Limosilactobacillus reuteri: one gene and its partner. Each later gene encodes a partner of the first gene's protein in a complex. Links are inferred from orthologs where the notes say so. Each region holds a gene or a part of one and is shown on either strand. Other genes may lie near its edges. The genes, in order: pcrA and uvrB.

Evidence for each region.
Region 2: the proteins of pcrA (region 1) and uvrB are in contact, whole or in part, in a crystal structure (PDB 7EGT), measured with the Thermus thermophilus proteins. The link is inferred for Limosilactobacillus reuteri from one-to-one orthologs. Residues at the interface, in WP_096412145.1 of Thermus thermophilus: His654, Arg656, Phe657, Gln666, Asp668, Glu669, Lys680, Arg681, Leu682, Ser683, Lys685, Tyr686, Ala687; in WP_096411307.1 of Thermus thermophilus: Glu23, Leu25, Arg26, Asp27, Gly28, Glu29, Arg30, Phe31, Arg55, Glu326, Asp327, Phe328, Glu379, Ser382, Gln383, His398, Gly400, Arg401.

Annotation. Positions count from the first base shown.
Region 1 is NZ_CP059275.1:856,660-860,032, reverse strand. The notes cover bases 295-3,331. They hold pcrA (DNA helicase PcrA), read right to left. Parts: upstream 2,932-3,331; coding sequence 658-2,931; downstream 295-657. Other genes in these bases: ligA (NAD-dependent DNA ligase LigA), read right to left, coding at 2,932-3,331; HHK02_RS05010 (ATP-grasp domain-containing protein), read right to left, coding at 295-657. Outside these bases: more of HHK02_RS05010, read right to left, coding at 1-294; more of ligA, read right to left, coding at 3,332-3,373. UniProt on the Escherichia coli protein: A helicase with DNA-dependent ATPase activity. Unwinds DNA duplexes with 3'-5' polarity. Translocates on single-stranded DNA with 3'-5' polarity. Initiates unwinding more efficiently from a nicked substrate than double-stranded DNA.
Region 2 is NZ_CP059275.1:1,464,203-1,467,538, reverse strand. What follows is about bases 165-3,164. They hold uvrB (excinuclease ABC subunit UvrB), read right to left. Parts: upstream 2,673-3,164; coding sequence 657-2,672; downstream 165-656. Other genes in these bases: HHK02_RS08570 (YfbR-like 5'-deoxynucleotidase), read right to left, coding at 2,946-3,164; HHK02_RS08575 (hypothetical protein), read right to left, coding at 2,673-2,945; uvrA (excinuclease ABC subunit UvrA), read right to left, coding at 165-656. Outside these bases: more of uvrA, read right to left, coding at 1-164; more of HHK02_RS08570, read right to left, coding at 3,165-3,336. UniProt on the Escherichia coli protein: The UvrABC repair system catalyzes the recognition and processing of DNA lesions. A damage recognition complex composed of 2 UvrA and 2 UvrB subunits scans DNA for abnormalities.

The DNA of each region.
Region 1 (3,373 bases):
AATCAATTGGCGCTTGTCATTGTAATGAAGCTGAGCAAGTGGGAAAATCTCTGTATCTTTTCCATCAGTTGCCGCTGTCATAGTATATTCATTTGTATGTTCAATCCACGATTCTAGTAAATATGTACCCGTATCAATAAAATCAGCGGCGCGAGTAATATCAGATTGACGCTCAATCAGCATTGAATTTTCCCCAATTCCTCGTTGAATGGGTTTTAACAACGCAGGATAGCCAATGGAATCGATTGATTGGTAAACATCATCTAAACTAACCACCGTCATATATGGAGCAATATTAATATTTACCTGATCTAAGAAAGCACGTTCCATTAATCGGTCTTGAACAATCTCAAGAGCATTAATCCCCTGAGGAATCACTGCATATTGACTCAAAAAGTGCATGACGCGAGAATCGACATTAGGGGTTTGATAAATAATTGCATCACATGCTTCACCAAACTGAGTTAGTTTTGTCCGATCGTTCATTGCCCCTACAATGGTAAAATCAGCCATTTTAGTTACTAATGGCTGAGAACGATTCACATACACACCAACGTTAAAGCCTGCCTTCTTCGCTGTTGCAATAAGTGCTGCCCCATTGCGATTAATTCCAATAATTCCTAAAGTACTACCTGGGTAAATAGCATCTCTGCCCATTTATTTTTGTACTTTCGTAATTGGGGCAAAACTTGCCAATAAGCGCTTTACACCCTGACTTGGAAAGGCAATATCTAATTCCATATCATTACCACTACCGTTAACTTTGACCACTGTTCCTTGGCCCCACTTTTTGTGTTCAACCTTATCGCCAGTTTTCCAGCCAACCTTATCGGCCCCAGTTCCGGTGTTAGTAATTGGTTTAACCCGCTTGCCAGCACTGCGATATGTTCGCTTTTGCTGATCACGGTAGGTAGTAGCGGTTGCGGCAGCACGATCAAATGGCAGTTTACTATCTTTAATGCTATTACCTGATGGGCTATTTTCAAACTGTAACAACTCAGAATCAATTTCTTCTACAAATCGTGATGGTTGGTTACGCTGGATACGACCATAAAGTAAACGTGAAAAGGCATTAGTAAGATAAAGCTTTTTCTTTGCCCGTGTAATTCCAACATAGGCTAAGCGACGTTCTTCTTCCAATTCATCATCTTCCATTAAAGCTCGCGATAATGGGAAAATACCTTCTTCCATTCCCACAAGGAAAACAACTGGAAATTCAAGTCCCTTAGCTGCATGTAATGTCATTAAAGTTACAGCTGGTGCTTGTTCATCAACATCATCTTGATCTGAGACAAGGGCCAAATCAGCTAAAAAGTTAATAATTTTTTGCAAGTTAGGATCATCATCGTCTTTATGCTGCTCATCATATTCTTGTGTAACCGACTTAAATTCATCAAGGTTTTCACGACGAGCTTGTGCTTCAAGGCTTCGATCATCACTTAGCATTTTGTTGTAGCCACTTAACTCTAAAATCTGTTCAGTTAAATCAGTTAATGTGAGATATTCTGCTTGTTTAGTCAAGTTAGCCATTAATTGACCAAATTCATCAATTTTATTTCGTGTTCGTGCAGTAATTTCACTAGCAGTATCAACATTTTGAGCTGCCTTTAATAATGTCCAGCCATTTTCATTAGCGAAATTGCGAAGATGTTCCACACTAGTTAAACCAATTCCTCGTTTGGGCATATTAACAACTCGTTCAAAGCTCATTGAATCGGCAGGATTAACGATTAAGGTCAAATATGCTAAAATATCACGAATTTCACGCCGGTCATAGAATTTATGGCCACCAACCATCGTATAGGGAATACTACTCTTCAAGAAAGTTTCTTCAACCATCCGTGATTGTGCATTAGTCCGATAAAGAATTGCAAAGTCATTAAAGTGATAGCCATGCTTTTCTTGTTCTTCTTTAATCTTCGAAACAATAAACTGCGCTTCATCATGTTCATTTTGCGCGCGGTAATACGAAATTTTGTCCCCTTGACCATTTTCTGTCCACAGATTCTTCTTTTTTCGATAAAGGTTATTAGCAATAACTTCATTTGCCGCATTTAAAATTGTTTGCGTTGATCGATAGTTTTGCTCAAGCATTACCGTCTTAGCTTGGGGATAATCATGTTCAAAATTCAAAATATTGTTCATATTAGCTCCACGCCAACCATAAATACTCTGATCTGCATCCCCTACCACACACAAATTTTGGTACTTTTGCGCTAATAGATTAACTAACCGGTATTGGGCATCATTCGTATCCTGGTATTCGTCAACATGGATGTAGTGGAACTTATCTTGATAAAATTCAAGCGTCTCTTGATCACTTTCCAATAACTCAATGGTCTTCATAATCAGATCATCAAAATCTAATGCTTGATTAGTTTCTAGCTCTTGTTGGTAAAGCTTATATGCTCGCGCGACCATGTTTTCAAACATACTATTAGCTTCTTTGCTATAGTCATCTGGCGTCAACAAAGCATTTTTAGCATTAGAAATCGCACTTAAAATACTGCGGGGATCAAATTTTTTAGTATCAATATTTAATTCTGCACAAATCCGCTTCATTAACGTCCGTTGCTCACTTGTATCAGCAATCGTAAAGGCGCGATTATAGCCAATTTTTTCAATATCACGACGGAGGATTCGAACACATAATGCGTGAAAAGTCGATACCCAAATCTCATTAGCACTTTCACCAAGTAATTTACCGACCCGCTCTTTCATTTCGCGCGCAGCCTTGTTGGTAAAAGTAATCGCTAAAATATTCCATGGTAATACACCATTTTCTTCAATTAAGTAAGCAACCCGGTGTGTAAGAACCCGTGTCTTTCCTGATCCAGCACCGGCCATTACTAATAATGGTCCCTCTGTAGTTAATACTGCTTCGGATTGCTTATCATTCATTCCTTCTAATAATGCTTGCCCGTTATTCACTTACTGTTCCTCCTTCATTGCTTGGCTGAATTGCTGTTCATTCCATACGTCAATACCCAAGTCTTGAGCTTTTGTTAGCTTACTACCAGCATCAGCACCCGCAATGACAATATCTGTTTTCTTTGAGACGCTTCCGGTTACCTTAGCCCCGTGGTTTTCAAGCCATGATTTTGCTTCCCCACGAGTCATTTCAGTTAGCTTACCAGTCAGTACTACTCGCCGACCATTCCATTCACTATCAGGATTAGCATTTGACCGTGAGCCAAGATAAGCAAAGTTTACCCCAACTTCTCGTAATTCGTCAATTAATTTAACAACTTGTTGATTAGCAAAATAAGTTACGATACTTTCGCCAATTGTTGGACCAATTCCACTAATCGCAGAAATCTCATCATCATTAGCCTTCATTAAGCTATCAAGGTCACCGAAATGTTCCATGATA
Region 2 (3,336 bases), 610 kb from region 1 along the record:
AACCGCGACCTAATTCCCTCTTTGATGATGATTCGATCAATCACGACGTTAACCGTATGTTTTTTATTTTTATCTAATTCAGGGACTGAATCAAGGTCATAAGTTTCGCCATCCACTTGAACTCGGACAAATCCCTCACGCTTAATTGTTTCAAAGACTTTCTTTTGTGTTCCCTTTTTATCACGAACAACCGGCGAAAGAATTTGCAGACGTGTCCGTTCAGGCAATTCTAGTACCCGATCCACCATTTGTTCTGGTGACTGACTAGTAATTGGAATATTATCGTTCGGACAAATTGGTGTACCAACCCGTGCCCATAGTAAGCGGAGAAAATCGTTAATTTCAGTCACGGTTCCGACCGTTGAACGCGGATTATGGGATGTTGTTTTTTGGTCAATTGAAATTGCTGGAGATAACCCGTCAATCGAATCTACATCTGGCTTATCCATCTGGCCTAAAAATTGCCGCGCATAAGCCGATAAACTTTCCACGTAGCGTCGTTGTCCTTCTGCATATAATGTATCAAAAGCTAAAGAACTCTTTCCAGAACCCGATAGGCCAGTTATAACGACTAACTTGTTTTTCGGAATAGTAATATCAATATTTTTTAGGTTATGAGCCCGTGCCCCATGAATTATGATCTTATCATTTGCCACCTATTTTTTTGCTTTTGTCTTTAATTCCATTATCGTATCACGAAGCGTAGCAGCCTGTTCAAAGTCAAGGCGTTTAGCAGCAGAGCGCATTTGCTCTGTTAATTCATCCAGCATCTTTGCTTGGGCCTCTTTATCTAGCTTTGCAAAATCTTTGTCAGTAAATTCAGCACTGTTATCTGCTTCAGCTTCATCCGTTGCTTTCTTAGTAACAGTAATTGCTTCTTGAATTGGCTTGATGATTGTATGCGGCGTAATATGATGTTCTTCATTGTATTTCATCTGAATCGTCCGTCGCCGCTTTGTTTCATCCATTGCCTTTTGCATCGAGTCAGTCACGGTATCAGCATACATAATTACTGCCCCATTCTCATTCCGGGCCGTGCGACCAATCGTCTGAATAAGTGAACGTTCATTACGTAAAAAGCCTTCCTTATCGGCATCAAGAATGGCGACCAAGGATACTTCTGGAACGTCTAGCCCTTCCCGCAAGAGGTTAATTCCAACAAGAACATCAAATTTACCAAGACGGAGATCACGAATGATTTGCGTTCGTTCAAGAGTCTTAATATCACTATGAAGGTATTTGACCCTTAACCCCATATCTTTTAGATAATCAGTAAGGTCTTCGGACATCTTTTTCGTCAGGGTCGTAACAAAAACACGTTCATTTTTCTCAATACGTTTGTTAATTTCACCAACTAGGTCGTCAATCTGTCCCATTACCGGGCGAACCTCAACTGTTGGGTCAAGTAACCCAGTCGGTCGAATAATTTGCTGAGCAACGTGGTCTGTCTGTTCCATTTCATATGGGCCTGGGGTTGCAGACATATATACAACTTGATTAACATGTTGTTCAAATTCTGGTAGTTTTAATGGTCGATTGTCAAGAGCACTTGGTAAGCGGAACCCATAATCAATTAACATTTGTTTCCGCGCTCGGTCCCCGTTATACATTCCCCGTACTTGCGGCATGGTTTGGTGGGATTCATCAACAACTAATAAGAAATCTTTAGGGAAGAAATCTAATAAGGTATAGGGAGGTTCGCCGGGCTTTCGACCATCCATGTAACGCGAATAATTCTCAATTCCATTGGTATAGCCCATCTCACGCATCATTTCAATATCATAAGTTGTCCGTTGTTGAATTCGCTCTGCTTCAAGAAGCTTTCCCTCATCAGTAAACTTCTTTACTTGTTTCTTCATATCAGCTTCAATTTGTGGCAATGCCCGATCCATGACTTCTTCATTAGTCATAAAGTGAGTAGCCGGGAAGATAGAAACATGGTCCCGGTCACCAATCACTTCGCCTGTCAGCGCATCAACTTCACGAATCCGATCAATCTCATCCCCAAAAAATTCAATTCGCAATGCTCGTTCATCACGCGACGCCGGAAAGATTTCAACTACATCGCCACGAACGCGGAAACGCCCCCGTTGAAAATCAATATCATTGCGATCAAATTGAATATTAACCAGTTCAGTCAACAATCGATCACGTTCAATTTCTTGACCAACGCGCAAAGAAAGAACACTATTTTGGTATTCTCGAGGATCCCCTAATCCAAAAATACTAGAAACAGAGGCAACGACAATTACATCATTTCGTTCCAGTAAGGAAGTGGTGGCAGAGTGCCGCAACTTATCAATCTCATCATTAATTGACGCATCTTTTTCAATATAAGTATCACTAGATGGAACATATGCTTCCGGTTGATAGTAGTCATAGTAGGAAACAAAATATTCAACCGCATTGTGAGGGAAGAATTTTTTCATTTCACCATAGAGCTGTCCAGCTAAAGTTTTATTATGGGAAAGAATCAAAGTTGGCTTATTAACATTGGCAATCACATTTGAGATTGTAAATGTTTTTCCTGTTCCTGTTGCTCCTAATAAGATTTGAGCTTTTTCACCATCTTCAATCCCCTTTGTCAATTGATTAATTGCTTGGGGCTGATCGCCGGTTGGTTTGTACTCTGACACTAGTTCAAATTTTTTATCTGGTTGCCGGTAAATCAATTAATTATGCCGAAAGTAACCAAAGTAAAATTGTAAGCCCGCGGCAACAACATTAATCCAATTCAAACAAATAAACCACGGAACAAGATTAGCATTATCAAAATGGGTTACTCCATAAAATACAGAAAAACCACCAATAATCGCAATAAGATTAAGCCAAGCACAGAGGCGCCGCATTACAATGTCTCTTGGTCGACTCAATTCCCAGATAATATCAACGATTAGCCACAATACTAAAATTGCAAATGTTCCTGCAAATAAACTTGGTGTCATTTATTGTTGAATAATTTGCGTAGTAATAATTGCTAATTGGTTTTTAGCATTACCATCTGCATTATCTTTTAATAATTCTGGTAAAATCTTCTTAAGGAAATACTGGACACTAGCCATATCACGAAAATCCATAATTGCCGTCAAGCTCGACTTATAAATATCCATATAAACTGGTTCAGGATTACCTTTTTGGATCTCACCAAATGATTCATACATAAGATCAATCTTATCAGCAACCGCGAGGATTTTACCTTCTAAAGTATCATCTTTCCCTTCCGCAAATCGTCGTTCATAAGCTGCCCGGAACTCAGCCGGAATTTCAGATTGAATAAAGTTTTCTGTTAATGATTTATCAACCCGCGCCAGCATTGAGCGCAATTCAGGGGTAGCA